2 linked regions of the Bacillus pumilus genome follow. Each later gene encodes a partner of the first gene's protein in a complex. Links are inferred from orthologs where the notes say so. Each region holds a gene or a part of one and is shown in the gene's direction. Other genes may lie near its edges.

Region 1 (5,058 bases):
ATGTATGCAGATAAAATGACCAAATCAATGGATATTGCGATTCAAGAAACGAAGCGAAGACGAGAGCAGCAAGAGGCGTATAATGAGAAATATGGAATTACTCCGCAAACCATCCATAAGAAAATCAGAGATGCCATTAAAGCAACAAAGATACATGAAGAATCGGAAGAATATGAAACAAATGCAGCACCAAAGCTGTCAAAAATGAGCAAAAAAGAACGAGAAAAAGTGATCGAAAAGGTCGAGATGGAAATGAAAGATGCAGCAAAAGCGCTTGATTTTGAAAAAGCAGCAGAATTAAGAGATCTATTGCTAGAGCTAAAAGCGGAAGGATGATTGCCTGATGGCTATGGAACGAATAGAGGTGAAAGGTGCTAGAGCCCACAACCTTAAAAATATTGATGTGAATATCCCGCGTGACCAGTTAGTGGTCATCACGGGTTTATCTGGTTCAGGAAAATCGTCGCTTGCCTTTGATACCATTTATGCAGAGGGTCAGCGCAGGTACGTTGAATCTCTTTCAGCGTATGCGCGCCAATTTCTCGGTCAAATGGATAAACCGGATGTAGATGCCATTGAAGGTCTTTCTCCGGCGATTAGTATTGATCAGAAGACGACGAGCCGGAACCCTAGATCAACAGTTGGAACCGTTACTGAAATCTATGATTATTTACGACTCTTGTATGCTCGAGTTGGGAAACCTATTTGTCCGATACATGGGATTGAAATCACGTCCCAAACGATTGAGCAGATGACAGATCGTATTTTAGAATATCCAGAAAGAACGAAATTGCAAGTGCTTGCGCCGGTCGTATCAGGCCGCAAAGGAACACATGTTAAAGTACTTGATCAAATTCGAAAGCAAGGCTATGTGCGAGTAAGAGTCGACGGAGAGATGGAAGATCTATCAGAAGAGATCGAGCTTGAAAAGAACAAGAAGCATTCCATTGAAGTCGTGATTGATCGAATCGTGGTGAAGGAAGGCGTTGCGGCTCGGCTGTCTGACTCCCTTGAAACGGCGCTGCGACTAGGTGAAGGCCGTGTGATGATTGACGTGATTGGACAAGAAGAGCTGTTATTCAGTGAACATCATGCCTGTCCGCACTGCGGGTTCTCTATTGGTGAGCTTGAGCCGAGAATGTTTTCATTTAATAGTCCTTTTGGTGCCTGTCCGAGCTGTGATGGGCTTGGCTCTAAACTAGAAGTTGACCCAGAGCTTGTCATTCCTAATAAGGATTTGACGTTACGACAGCATGCCATTGCCCCTTGGGAGCCGCAGAGCTCACAATACTATCCTCAGCTTCTTGAGGCAGTATGTACACATTACGGAATCGACATGGACATTCCAGTGAAAGATATACCGTCGCATTTATTCGATAAAATTTTATATGGCAGCGGCTCTGAACGGATTTATTTTAAATATGAAAATGATTTTGGTCAGGTACGTGAAAATGAAATTGAATTTGAAGGTGTTCTTCGTAACATTGAACGACGCTATAAGGAAACCAGCTCTGATTATATTCGTGAGCAAATGGAGAAGTATATGGCGAACCAGCCATGTCCGACATGTAAAGGATATCGTCTGAAAAAAGAGACGCTTGCGGTTCTGATCAATGGCAAACATATCGGAGAAATCACTGATTTGTCTGTCTCTGATGCCCTTGATTTATATGGTGAAATCGAGTTGTCTGAGAAAGATTTGCAGATTGCTCAGCTCATTTTACGTGAAATCAAAGAGCGCTTGTCCTTCTTAAATAATGTGGGATTAGATTACCTCACATTGAGCCGCTCGGCTGGCACACTATCCGGAGGAGAGGCGCAGCGGATTCGTCTGGCGACTCAAATCGGGTCAAGGCTGACAGGTGTTCTTTATATATTAGATGAACCATCTATTGGTCTGCATCAGCGTGATAATGACCGATTGATCGGGACATTGAAAAACATGCGCGATATCGGGAATACCCTCATTGTCGTAGAGCATGATGAAGATACGATGCTAGCCGCTGATTATTTGATTGATATTGGACCTGGAGCAGGAGTTCATGGAGGAGAAGTGATTTCAGCTGGAACGCCGGAAGAAGTCATGAAGGACAAGAAATCTTTAACAGGACAATATTTATCAGGAGAGAAATTTATCCCTCTGCCGATCGAAAGAAGAAAGCCTGACGGCCGCTATATTGAGATCAAAGGTGCAAAAGAAAACAACCTGAAAAACGTCAATGCGAAGTTCCCTCTAGGCGTCTTTACAGCTGTAACTGGGGTGTCTGGTTCAGGGAAAAGTACGCTTGTGAATGAAATTCTATTAAAATCACTTGCGCAAAAACTGCACAGAGCGAAGACGAAGCCAGGACAGCACAAAGAAATCAAAGGAATGGATCATTTAGATAAGGTGATTGATATTGATCAATCTCCAATCGGCCGTACGCCAAGATCCAACCCTGCCACGTATACAGGTGTATTTGACGATGTGCGGGATGTGTTTGCACAAACCAATGAAGCAAAGGTACGAGGGTATAAAAAAGGTAGATTCAGCTTTAACGTCAAAGGTGGACGCTGTGAGGCATGTCGCGGAGATGGCATCATTAAAATCGAAATGCACTTTTTACCTGATGTGTATGTGCCTTGTGAGGTGTGCCACGGGAAACGTTATAACCGCGAGACGCTTGAGGTCACATATAAAGGGAAGAACATTGCTGATGTGCTTGAAATGACTGTGGAGGACGCACTCCAATTTTTCGAGAACATCCCGAAAATTAAGCGGAAGCTTCAAACGATTTTTGATGTTGGACTAGGGTACATTACACTTGGACAGCCTGCGACGACATTGTCCGGGGGAGAGGCGCAGCGTGTGAAATTGGCATCTGAGCTTCACCGACGTTCAAACGGAAGGTCTCTTTATATTTTAGACGAGCCGACAACGGGTCTGCATGTGGATGATATTGCCCGTTTATTAAAAGTGCTTCAGCGTTTGGTCGAAAACGGAGATACGGTGCTAGTGATTGAGCACAACCTTGATATTATCAAGGCTGCTGATTACCTCGTTGATCTCGGACCAGAGGGCGGTGCTGGCGGCGGAACGATCATTGCCTCTGGGACTCCTGAGCAAATTGCAAAAGAAAAAGCTTCTTACACTGGTCGATACTTAAAGCCTATTTTAGAGCGTGACCGTAAACGAATGAAACAGTTGGTCAAAGAAATAGAAAGTGTGACTTCATCATAAAAAAACCCTCGTTAAGAGGGGTTTCAGCGTGTAGACAAACCCTCGCATTCGTTGTCAGGTCTGCGCGCTGGTGCTCACGAATGTTAAATTCGCTCTGCTGCGCCAGTGCTCGCTCTTTCTAGACTTCAAAGGTTTTCTATCACGCTGAAAAGAAGACAAAGGGCTAAAATCAAGATCATTTTAGCCCTTTGTCAACAATCTGAACCCCTCGTTAAGAGGGGTTTTCCTTTTATTGCGCATCTTCCTTTGGCATTAAATGACTGAGCTGCGTTAAATCCTTTAAAATATGCGTGCTGCTGCTGTCGAGCAGTACTTTTAAATAACGGATATCACCATACTGTGGATGAGACGGATGAATGGTCTCAAGCTCCCTGATCATATCGCTGTTCATGCTTTTTTGTTTCTGTATAAGGTCTAAAAGCGTTTGAGCCGTGTGGTTAGTATTATGATGATCTGTCAAAATAATTACCCCCTATAATGATAATCACCATCTTTTCAACATATTTTAAAGGGTAATCCGTGAAGAATCTACACTTAGGTGCAAAAAGATGTAATTTGTGTCTAAGGTCATATGTAAATCGAATGATTTTGAAACTTTTGATACGCAATAAACGTATGAGTTAGAAAGGAATTTTCATCATGAAGGAGCGAATATATATGAATAGAGATCAGTCGATCATTGCATCAATTTGTTATTTCAGTGTATTTTTTATGCCGTTTATTGTACCGATCGTGGCATATTTTGTAGTCGACCAAAAGGAACCGAAACGGCACGCGTTGCGAGCATTATGGTCACATGTTTTGCCAGTCGCAGCGTGCGTGTTGCTGGTTTTTGGGTCTATCCCATTTTTATTGTCGACACAGGCAAGTGACTCACTCATGCCAGTGATCACGATGCTCATCTTGTCCTTTTTAGTCGCTATTGGCTTTTTGATCTCTGTCATTTGGAATATCATTCAAGGTATTAAAGTACTTCAATCCATCAAATCGTAGGAGGGGCTTTGTATGAATGAAAAAGAACGCATTTTAAAATTAGTAGAAGACGGGACATTATCTGCAAAAGAAGCGATTACGCTGCTTGAAAAACTGGAGGGAAATCCGTCTGTTTCATTAGAAAAATCAACGGTTGATCACACCTTTCATGAAGAAAAAGCAGGCACGGAGAGCAAAGGAACTGGTACAGAAAATCTTGGTGCAAAGTTGTTTGGCTGGTTAGATTCTGCGGTGAAAAAGGTGAAAGACGTAGATCTTGATTTGAACTTTGGACAGTCGATCGACGTTGAGCACATTTTTCAGTTCAAAGACGCTTCGCTCTCTCATTTAGATATTCAATTGGCGAACGGCAGTCTCAATGTGATGCCTTGGGACGATGGTGATATTCGAGCAGAATGCCATGCGAAAATCTACCGTGCAGAAGACGGAGAGCAGGCAAGACAGCAATTTCTCAATCAATTGGACTGCGGCCTCGAAGGGGATAAATTTTTTATCCGGACCGAAAAGAAGACAATGAAAGTCAATGTCACTTTATATGTGCCACGTATCCAATACGATAAAATCAAGGTTAAGCTGTTTAATGGTCCGATCCGCGGGGAAAAGCTAAAGACAAAAGAACTTACTGCGAAAACCACCAATGGTGTTGTCTCTTTTGCCTCTTTACAGGCGGAAAAGGTTGGAATTGAAACAGCAAACGGACAAATTAAACTGGCGGATCACGAGTGTGGTATGATTGAAGTAGAAACCATTAATGGGCTTATTGACCTGCGCGGGAAAAGTGAGTCAATTGATGCCCAAAGCTTTAACGGAAACATTGCTGTTCAGCTGTCGGATGAGAAGTGCCG
Region 2 (11,143 bases), 3.2 Mb from region 1 along the record:
AGAAGTGATGAATGATTTTAACAAAAAGGTATAAGAATGATAAGCAAAGCACATACTGATCATAAAATCTCAGCATGGGAGGATCACGTATGGCTTTGCATTATTACTGCCGGCACTGTGGTGTAAAGGTTGGCAGTCTAGATGAATCCGCTGTTCAAAGTGAAGCACTTGGATTTCATCACTTAACAAATGAGGAAAGAAACGATATGATTTCTTATAGGGAAAATGGTGATTTACATGTACAAACCATTTGTGAGGATTGCCAAGAGGCGCTCGAAAGAAATCCTGATTACCATCAGTATCATACCTTTATTCAATAAAAAGCTTTGGTGTAGATAATAGACCAAAGCGTTTTTCTGTTTTAAACAAGCAGGGAGGAGGAGCCAAATGAAAAATATACAATCATTTATCAAACAAAGTGATGATTTTCAGTCCATTTTTAATGGGCTAAAGGAAGGGTTAAAAGAACAGCTGCTCGCCGGACTATCAGGCTCCGTCAGATCTTTATTTACAGCCGCTATATCAGACGAACTTAAGCGGCCAATGTTTATTGTGACTCACAACTTGTATCAAGCGCAGAAGGTAACAGATGATCTTGCCAGTGTGATGTCAGATCGCTCGGTCCTTCTTTATCCTGTGAATGAACTCATTGCTTCAGAAATTGCCGTTGCAAGCCCTGAGCTCAGAGCACAGCGTCTAGATGTTCTGAACCGGCTGGCGAATGGAGAAAACCCCATTATCGTCACCCCGGCTGCTGCGGTGCGTCGAATGCTTCCGCCAGTTGAGCTCTGGAAGGAGAGTCAGATCCATTTAAAGCTTGGTGAAGAAATTGATTTGGAGGCGTTTTCAAAACAGCTTGTACAAATCGGTTATGACCGGACGTCAATGGTTGCTGCGCCCGGAGATTTTAGTGTGCGCGGAGGAATCATTGATATTTATTCGTTAACGGAAGATCACCCAATTCGTATTGAGCTGTTTGATACAGAAGTAGACTCAATTCGAACATTCCACTCGGATACACAGCGTTCATTAGAAACACTTCAAGAAATTAAAATCGGTCCCGCAAAAGAGCTGATTGTGAGAGGGCCTGAACGAGTGAGAGCCATTGAACAGCTTGATCAAGGACTTGCGAAGAGCTTAAAGAAATTCAACTCGGACCAGCAAAAAGAATTGTTGCATCAACATATTTCTGCTGATCGAGAGAAGCTGCTAGAAGGTATCGTGACACAGGAAATGACGAAGTACCTGTCCTATTTCTATGAAAAACCTGCTAGTTTGCTAGATTACACTTCACAGGATACGATTATTATTTTAGATGAAATTAGCAGGATTCAGGAGATGGAAGAACAGCTTGAGCAGGAAGAAGCCGATTGGACAATTAGCCTGCTTGAAGAAGGCAATATTCTTCATGATTTATCCCTTTCTTTCCCGTTCCAACAACTGATCAATCAGCAATCGCGGTCGATTCTGTACTACTCCTTGTTCCTGAGACATGTCCAGCAGACAAATCCGCAAAATATCGTCAATGTATCTAGTAAGCAAATGCAGAATTTCCACGGTCAGATGAATGTGCTTGCAAGTGAAATTGAACGCTACAAAAAACAACAATACACAGTTGTCTTCTTAGGTGCGGATGAAGAGCGGACAGACAAACTGTCTTCTGTCTTACATGATTACGACATTGAAGCCGCTCTTGCCAAGCCGGCCGCAGAGCTTGTAAGCGGGCAGGTGTATATTTTACAAGGTGAGCTGCAAACAGGCTTTGAACTGCCGTTATCGAAAATTGCCGTGATCACAGAAGGCGAGCTCTTCAAGAAACGTGTGAAGAAGCAGGCGCGTAAGCAAAAGCTGACCAATGCAGAGCGAATTAAGAGCTATTCAGAGCTTCAAGTCGGCGATTATGTGGTGCACATTAACCACGGGATCGGTAAGTATTTAGGAATTGAAACGCTTGAAATCGGCGGCATTCATAAAGATTATTTAAATATTCATTATCAAGGAAGCGACAAGCTTTATGTACCGGTTGAACAAATTGATCAGGTACAGAAATATGTGGGATCAGAAGGTAAAGAGCCAAAGCTGTACAAACTAGGCGGCAGCGATTGGAAACGTGTGAAGAAAAAAGTAGAGTCCTCTGTACAGGACATCGCAGATGATCTCATTAAGCTGTACGCAGAGCGTGAGGCAAGCAAAGGGTATGCCTTCTCGCCTGATCATGAGATGCAGCACCAGTTTGAATCAGCGTTCCCTTACCAGGAAACAGATGATCAAATCCGTTCGATTCATGAAATCAAACAAGACATGGAGCGGGAGCGTCCAATGGACCGCCTACTTTGTGGAGATGTGGGATACGGAAAAACAGAAGTGGCGATTCGAGCCGCCTTCAAAGCAATTGCTGACGGGAAGCAAGTTGCTCTACTCGTGCCGACAACCATCTTAGCGCAGCAGCATTTTGACACGATTATGGACCGATTCCAAGACTATCCGGTCAAAATTGCTCAGCTGAGCCGTTTCCGTACAAGAAAAGAAACAACCGAAACGTTAAAAGGGTTGAAAAATGGAACGATTGATATGGTTATTGGTACACACCGTTTGCTTTCTAAAGATATTGTCTATAAAGACTTAGGTTTGTTGATTATTGATGAAGAGCAGCGTTTTGGTGTGACCCATAAAGAGAAAATTAAACAGATGAAAGCCAATATCGATGTACTGACATTAACGGCTACGCCAATTCCGCGTACGCTGCATATGTCTATGCTTGGCGTACGGGATTTATCGGTTATTGAAACACCGCCTGAAAACCGTTTCCCTGTTCAAACCTATGTGGTCGAGTACAATGGCGCTTTAGTCAGAGAAGCGATTGAGCGAGAACTAGCACGCGGTGGTCAAGTGTACTTCCTGTACAACCGTGTCGAGGATATTGAACGAAAAGCAGATGAAATCTCTATGTTAGTTCCAGATGCGAAAGTCAGCTATGCACATGGGAAAATGAGTGAGAACGAGCTGGAATCAGTGATGATCAATTTCCTTGAAGGTGAATCAGATGTATTGGTCAGTACCACCATCATTGAAACGGGAGTCGACATTCCAAATGTGAACACGCTCATCGTCCACGATGCGGATAAAATGGGGCTTTCTCAGCTGTACCAGCTAAGAGGACGAGTAGGACGCTCGAATCGTGTCGCATATGCTTATTTCACGTATCGAAAAGATAAAGTTCTTTCTGAAGTAGCAGAGAAGAGACTTCAAGCTATTAAAGAATTCACAGAGCTCGGATCAGGATTTAAAATTGCGATGCGTGATTTAACGATTCGAGGAGCAGGAAATTTACTTGGTGCACAGCAGCATGGATTCATTGATTCTGTTGGATTCGACCTCTATTCTCAAATGCTGAAAGAAGCCATTGAGGAAAGAAGAGGCGATACAACGGCTCAAGATAAATTCGAACCGGAAATCGATCTGCAAATCGATGCTTACATCCCGGACACTTACATTTCGGATGGGAAGCAAAAGATCGAGATGTATAAACAGTTCAGAGCGATTGGATCAATTGAAGAGCGAAAAGAGCTTCAAGATGAGATGATCGACCGATTCGGTGAATATCCGCAAGAAGTGGCGGACTTGTTCACGATTGCGACGATGAAAGTATACGCAGTGCAGGAACGTGTCGAACTGATCAAGATGGAGAAAGGCATTGTCAGACTCACCCTTGAAGAGCAAGCAAGCAGTGAAATCGACGGTCAAAAATTATTTGCCCTCGGCAGTAAATATGGCCGTGATATTGGCTTAGGAATGGAAGGCAGCAAGCTAATTATTTCTGTCCAAACGAAAGGCAAGAAGACAGGGGAATGGCTTGAAATCGTTCTGAATATGCTTCGGGGTCTTCAAGATGTGAAAAAAGAAACCATTCCATCTTCATAAAAATTTGTTTGTCTCTCGTGTATATTACGGTTGATGTGACGGATACTAATCTCAGGGTCAAGTGGTGAATGTTGCATAAAGTGGACGCTTTTGCTCCATTCACCCAACACATCATCAAACGAAAGAGAGGCAGCAGTGAATGAAAGCAACTGGAATTGTACGCCGCATCGATGATCTAGGTAGAGTGGTTATTCCGAAGGAGATTCGCAGAACATTGCGCATCCGGGAAGGAGATCCGCTTGAGATTTTCGTCGACCGCGATGGAGAAGTCATTTTGAAGAAGTATTCGCCGATTAGTGAGCTAGGAGACTTTGCGAAGGAATATGCTGATGCATTATTCGACAGTTTGGGTCATTCCATCCTGATTTGTGATCGAGATACGTATATTGCTGTATCCGGCAGTTCGAAAAAAGAGTACTTAAACAAATCCATCAGTGATTTACTTGAACGAACAATGGACCAGCGCAATTCTGTATTAGAAGAAAGCAAAAAAGAAATTCAACTTGTCGATGGTATTGATGATGACGTATCTGCTTATACCATTGCACCTATTGTTGCAAACGGAGATCCGATTGGCGCCGTCGTCTTATTTTCTAAAGAGCGTTCAATGGGGGAAGTGGAGCATAAAGCGGCAGAAACAGCAGCTGGCTTCCTAGCCCGTCAAATGGAACACTAGGTCTAATAATTCTATATCATTTTGATGAAACGAAAGAATGCCGATGAAATCATTTGATTTTGTCGGCGTTTTTTATATGGAATGAAACAAAACGAGAAATGTGCCGTCTACTCCTTAGAAAGAAACGGCTTTTCATTCACGTATGATATAATGAGTGCGTTTAACTGTAGATCTATTTTTAAAGGAGTCATCCATGAAAAATGCTGTGAATCAGCCGCATTGGCTTTTCCAGGGTGCGGTGATTTTGACCATCGCAGGCTTGTTATCAAAGGTACTAAGTGCCGTTTATCGTGTTCCGTTCCAGAACATCGTAGGAGACACAGGGTTTTATATTTATCAGCAAGTGTACCCCTTCCTAGGTATTGCGATCATGCTCGGCACCACAGGGTTTCCTGTCATGGTGTCCAAGCTTTTGAGTGAGCATGGGGAGGAGAATCGACGAATTATTACAAGGGTATCCTTGGTCTATATCACTTTACTGAGCCTGGTCTTATTTCTTTGTCTTTACATAGGAGCAGGCAGTATTGCGAGCCTTATGGCGGACAGTCAATTAATCCTGCTCATCCAAATGAGTGCTTTCGTGTTTTTATTTCTGCCGCTTACCGTGATGCTGAGAGGCGTTTTTCAGAGTGACGGTATGATGCTTCCAACGGCTGTTTCTCAATTGGTTGAGCAGCTCATCAGGGTAGGCGTCCTGCTTGTTTTATCCTTCTATTTCGTCAGGCACGGCTATTCGCTTTATGAAACAGGGGCGGGTGCAGTCTTCTCCTCCATAGCGGGAAGCGCGGCCTCGCTTATACTGCTTCTTTTCCTTTGGCTGACTTACCGAAAACAGTCTTCTGCACCTATGACAGTCAAGCGGGCGACACTTCGGAAAAAGGATGTTTTGAAGAGTTTGGTGCTGTATACATTCACGATTTGTGTCAGCGGATTGCTCATTTTATGGATGCAAATGATTGATGCCTTTCATCTGTATGCGTTGCTGCGCAGTGAGGGACTGAGTGAAGCCGCGGCAAAGGCGGCAAAAGGTGTGTATGACCGAGGGCAGCCGTTTTTACAGCTAGGGACAGTGTTTGCCATTAGCATCGGGACCTCTCTTGTGCCATTTTTATCTGCTGCCATGAGGAATGGAGAGCATGAAGCGATCAGGCAAAAAGTACGTACATCGTTTAAAACCACGTCAGTTTTAGGGATTGGTTCCGCAGTTGGGCTGATTTGTATTCTTTCGTCAGTCAATACCATGCTTTTTCGTAATGATTTAGGTACCGATGCGCTGCAAATATTCTGTATTTCCATCGCATTTACATCGATTGCGATTACGCAAGCAGCTTTACTTCAAGGGCTTGGGCATACTGTGTATCCGGCTGTTGTGGTGCTTCTCAGTGTGCTAGTGAAATGGATACTCACGCTTGCACTTGTGCCGCTATTTGGCATCTACGGTGCCGCATGGTCAACCGTGTGCGGTTTTCTCGCTGCCGCTCTGCTCAATGCCGTTTATTTGAGGCATAAAGGATGGATTTCGTTGAGAGAGTTGTTCCCAGTGAAAATTCTTTTATCGGCCGCTTTCATGGCCATTGTCTTAATAGGGTATCAGGCACTGTTTTCTTGGGTCATTCCCTTTGAAAAACGTCCTTTTTCCGTTTTAGAGAGCCTGACGTCAGTTTTTATTGGTGGTTTCGCCTTTTTATATAGTATTCTTAAGCTAGAAGTATTTACGGACGAGGAATGGAGACTCATTCCATTAGGAGAAAAGATTTTATATTTTAAACAGATGAGAGGGAATCAAAATGGCAGGTAAGATTACCGTCGTCGGTCTTGGGGCAGGCGACATGGATCAGCTGACGCTCGGTGTATACAAGCAGCTGAAGCAGGCGAAAGAAGTATTTATGAGAACGCAGGACCACCCGCTTACCGCAGAGTTGATGCAGGAGGTTCCATCGCTGACCTTTTTTGATGAGATTTATGAAAAGCACGATCAGTTTGATTCGGTCTATCAGGAAATCACGGAAATTTTATTTACAGAGGCTGCGGAAAAGGAGATTGTGTACGCAGTACCAGGTCACCCATTTGTCGCTGAAAAGACCGTCCAGCTATTAGTTTCTCAGCAGCAAGAGCGCGGGATTGAGGTGTCCGTTGCTGGTGGACAAAGCTTTTTGGATGCGACGTTTAACTCCTTGCAGATCGACCCCATCGAGGGATTCCAATTCGTTGATGCAGGAGATATGAGAGCGGACGATCTGAAATTGACCCAGCATGTCCTCATTTGTCAGGTATATGATCAGCTCACCGCTTCGAATGTGAAACTCACGCTGATGGAAAAGCTTCCAGACGATTATGAAGTCTATATTGTGACTGCGGCTGGAAGCAGCCTGGAACAGATTACTGCCGTTCCTTTATTTGAACTTGATCGAGATGTGTCGATAAATAACTTAACGAGTGTTTATGTGCCTCCGATTCAAGATGAAAAGCTGCTTTACCAACAATTTGACACCTTCCGTGACGTCATCCGTACATTAAGAGGTCCGGGCGGCTGTCCATGGGATCAAAAACAAACCAATGAGTCACTTAAACCCTATTTAATTGAAGAATGCTATGAACTGCTTGAAGCGATAGATGAAGATGATCCAGACCATATGGTGGAAGAGCTCGGAGATGTGATGCTGCAGGTGTTACTTCATGCTCAAATTGGTGAAGATGACGGCTTTTTCTCAATTGATGACGTCATCCAGCATGTCACAGAAAAAATGATTCGTAGACATCCCCATGTGTTTGGTGACACAAATGTTTCTGAAGCAGAAGAAGTGGTCGTCAACTGGGAAAAAATCAAGCAGCAGGAGAAGCCGGAGCGGGCAGCCTCTATGTTGCAATCCATCCCGGCGACGCTTCCAGCATTAACAAAGGCATATAAGCTCCAAAAGAAAGCCGCCAAAGTAGGCTTTGATTGGACAGATGTGAAAGATATTTGGAACAAATACGAAGAAGAAAAGCAGGAATTTCTCGTTGAAGTGGCAGAGAAGCCGGACGAAAGTGCAACGAAGCAGATGAAAGATGAATTTGGAGATCTTTTGTTTGTTCTCGTCAACATTGGAAGGTTCTATCAGCTAGAGCCTGAAACGGCGCTCGCTTCCGCCAACACAAAATTCATGCGTCGCTTTCAGCATATCGAACAAAAAGCAAAGGACATGGGACGTTCATTAGAGGACTTAACGCTAGAGGAAATGGACGATCTATGGAACGATGCCAAACGTATAGAAAGAGGTGAGCATACATGAGATTAGATAAATTTTTAAAAGTGTCCCGTTTAATCAAAAGAAGAACATTGGCAAAAGAAGTCGCTGATCAAGGCAGAATTTCGATTAACGGCACACAGGCGAAAGCCAGCTCTGATGTGAAAGAAGGAGACGAGCTTAAAATCCGTTTTGGTCAAAAACTAGTGACGGTTCAAGTCAACGAGTTAAAGGACACAACGAAAAAAGAAGAAGCCGCTGGCATGTATACTGTGCTAAAAGAAGAAAAAACAGCAGAATAGGGCTTGTTCTAAATGATCCTCCTGTCACATACAATGCAGTAACAATGCAAGTATGAGATATGGGGGATGTATAAATGAATCAATATTATAATCAACCTCAAGGCACGAAGCTGTCATCAGAAGCGGAGCACAATATCACAATGCGAAACAGAAAGCATTTAGATATTACCGGCGTCAAACAGGTGGAAAGCTTTGATAATGAAGAATTTCTGCTTGAGACGGTCATGGGGATTCTCGCTATCCGTGGAGAAAATCTGCAAATGAAAAACCTAGACGTCGAAAAAGGCGTTGTGTCGATTAAAGGACGTGTCTTTGACTTAATTTATGTAGATGAGCAGCACGGGGAGAAAGCTAAAGGATTTTTTAGCAAGCTGTTTAAATGACGCTGACAGTCCAGTTTTATACGATGCTTTCGATGGTAGCGATGGGCATCTGGCTGGGCGCATCGCTTGATACGTACAAGCTGTTTGTGAATCGGGAAAAGACAGCAAAATGGCTTTTGATTATACACGATCTCCTTTTTTGGCTGGTACAGGGTCTCTTATTCTTTTATGTTCTGCTGCTGACAAATGAGGGAGAATTCAGGCTTTATATCTTTCTAGCCGTTGCACTAGGTTTCTCGATGTATCAGGCATTGATGAAACAGCTGTATATGAACATTCTCAAATTTATCACGATGTGTATTTATCAAACCGTTCTCATCCTTAAAAGGCTGGTCATGTCGATCGTCTTCCAGCCGATCCGTTGGATTGTCACAATGGTCATAAGTGTTATACTGTTCTTGTTCCACTCGCTCTTACGTCTTGTTCGTTTTACGTTTCGGCTCGTGTGGAAGGTGCTGTCCATTGTTTGTTATCCGCTCATCTGGTTACTTAATGTGACCATTATTCATCGGATTCCCGAAAAATGGCGAACATCAATGAGATTGTTTTTCTCTAAAGGAGCAGGAATTTTACAAGGGACCAAGAAATTATCTGGTACCATCAAAACGAAATGGAAACAATTCTGGACAAAGTAAGAGAGGAGGCCTTCAACCTTGAACAAGAGAAAAAGAAATATCGCACAAATTCAAAATGATTACCAAAAACAAATGGAACAGCAAGCGCAACGCTTAAAACGCAAACGCCGTGGACTCCTTAGAAGGCTTACCGTGTTTGGTGTGATCGTGCTCATGTTTGCTGTCTTGGTGACAAGTGCCCTCTGGTCGCAATCGTCCTCATTAAAGGAAAAAGAAGAGAAGAAGGTTGCGCTCGAAAAAGAATTAAAGCAATTACAAACAAAGCAGGAAGATATTTCTGATGAAATTAAAAAGCTGAAAAGCAAGGAATACGTACTCGAACTGGCACGACGAGACTATTATATGTCCAAAAAAGGCGAAAAAATCTTTGATGTGGGCAATAAGAGCGATTAGCCTTGTTGACACTTAAAATTCAGTTTATGTATAATTGAACAAATGAGATTTTTTTATAAGTCTAAGGAGGAGCACTTTTTTTATGTCGATTGAAGTTGGCAGCAAGTTACAAGGGAAAGTTACGGGCATTACAAATTTTGGAGCTTTTGTGGAGTTGCCAGGCGGTTCAACTGGTCTCGTTCATATCAGTGAGGTAGCCGATAACTATGTAAAAGATATTAATGAGCATTTAAAAGTCGGTGAACAAGTTGAAGTGAAAGTGATTAACGTTGAAAAAGACGGTAAAATCGGCTTGTCCATTAAAAAAGCAAAAGATCGTCCTCAACAACAACAATCAAGACCGAGCAGAAATGATTTCCGTCCGAAGGAATCGTTTGAGCAAAAAATGAACAAATTCTTAAAAGATAGTGAAGACCGCTTAACATCTTTAAAACGTAACACGGAATCAAAACGTGGGGGACGCGGAGCAAGAAGAGGTTAACTTGTTGCTGCTTTCTATATATCTTTCACAACAAAGCACCTGCTGTCCGCAGGTGCTTTTTTTCTTGATCCATACGACATTTTTTGAGATTTCGTCATTTAATTTAAAACTTCCTATTGACGGACAAGCGATTCCTTTGTATTATAGATCTTGTGCTTCTTAGCGCATTTTTATTATGGCGGTGTAGCTCAGCTGGCTAGAGCGTACGGTTCATACCCGTGAGGTCGGGGGTTCGATCCCCTCCGCCGCTATCCTTTTTATTAGAACATAAAAGCAAGGCCCGTTGGTCAAGCGGTTAAGACACCGCCCTTTCACGGCGGTAACACGGGTTCGAATCCCGTACGGGTCATCTTCGAAAACAGCTTTCTTTAGGAAAGCTGTTTTTTTGTGTCTTCGTAAAATTCTGATGAAAGACATCGACTTTCATGAAAGTATGCCTTTTTGACGAATAAAGCGTCGAACGTTTTATGGAAACGACAACTTCTTTTGACAAAATTTCTTTTTCACCTTCGCTATAATGACAAGCAACGAATATCAGGTGGGGGATGAAAAGATGGAAAAACTAGAAAGAAGAACTGATTTAACAGGAGCGGGGTTTGAAAGAATCAGTGCAGGGTTAAAAAAGATGAAAAACCTGTTTCTTCATCATACGCATTCTCTTTTTTTCTATAAAGGGTTTATTTATGTCGTTCTTGGTTTTTTATTAGGACGAGCCTTTATATTATCTGAAATTATGCCGTTTGCTCTGCCTTTCTTTGGCTCCATGTTGCTTATCAAAAGAGATAAGTCCATGCTTGCTTGTCTCGCTTTACTTGCTGGAGCCATGACGATTTCACCTCAAAATGCATTGTTTGTGTTTGCGTCGCTGATCGTATTCCTTCTTATGTCCAAGGTGGTTTCTTTCATCATCAAAGACCCAGTGAAAACATTGCCGGTTGTCATTGTGCTGTCAATGCTGATCACCAGAGGAGCGTTTGTTTACCTAGAGCAAGGTGCTGTGCAAAGCTACGATTACGTCATGGCGGGTGTCGAAGCAGGACTTGCCTTCATTTTGACACTGATTTTCCTTCAAAGCCTGCCGATTTTTACAGTCAGGAAAATCAAACACTCCTTAAAGGTTGAAGA

What was found.
Region 2: the proteins of uvrA (region 1) and mfd are in contact, whole or in part, in a crystal structure (PDB 4DFC), measured with the Escherichia coli proteins. The link is inferred for Bacillus pumilus from one-to-one orthologs.

The regions. Positions count from the first base shown.
Region 1 is NZ_LT906438.1:3,268,415-3,273,472, reverse strand. What follows is about bases 1-3,420. They hold uvrA (excinuclease ABC subunit UvrA), read left to right. Parts: upstream 1-343; coding sequence 344-3,220; downstream 3,221-3,420. Other genes in these bases: uvrB (excinuclease ABC subunit UvrB), read left to right, coding at 1-336. Also shown: CKW02_RS17160 (hypothetical protein), read right to left, coding at 3,450-3,680; CKW02_RS17155 (hypothetical protein), read left to right, coding at 3,878-4,213; CKW02_RS17150 (DUF4097 family beta strand repeat-containing protein), read left to right, coding at 4,226-5,058. UniProt on the Escherichia coli protein: The UvrABC repair system catalyzes the recognition and processing of DNA lesions. UvrA is an ATPase and a DNA-binding protein. A damage recognition complex composed of 2 UvrA and 2 UvrB subunits scans DNA for abnormalities.
Region 2 is NZ_LT906438.1:62,411-73,553, forward strand. Bases 1-4,121 are described here. They hold mfd (transcription-repair coupling factor), read left to right. Parts: upstream 1-387; coding sequence 388-3,921; downstream 3,922-4,121. Other genes in these bases: pth (aminoacyl-tRNA hydrolase), read left to right, coding at 1-34; CKW02_RS00340 (anti-sigma-F factor Fin), read left to right, coding at 90-320; spoVT (stage V sporulation protein T), read left to right, coding at 4,061-4,121. Outside these bases: more of spoVT, read left to right, coding at 4,122-4,597; CKW02_RS00355 (putative polysaccharide biosynthesis protein), read left to right, coding at 4,791-6,395; bifunctional methyltransferase/pyrophosphohydrolase YabN, read left to right, coding at 6,385-7,869; CKW02_RS00365 (RNA-binding S4 domain-containing protein), read left to right, coding at 7,866-8,126; sporulation protein YabP, read left to right, coding at 8,201-8,509; spore cortex biosynthesis protein YabQ, read left to right, coding at 8,506-9,144; CKW02_RS00380 (FtsB family cell division protein), read left to right, coding at 9,163-9,537; CKW02_RS00385 (S1 domain-containing RNA-binding protein), read left to right, coding at 9,620-10,018; spoIIE (stage II sporulation protein E), read left to right, coding at 10,572-11,143. UniProt on the Escherichia coli protein: Couples transcription and DNA repair by recognizing RNA polymerase (RNAP) stalled at DNA lesions. Mediates ATP-dependent release of RNAP and its truncated transcript from the DNA, and recruitment of nucleotide excision repair machinery to the damaged site.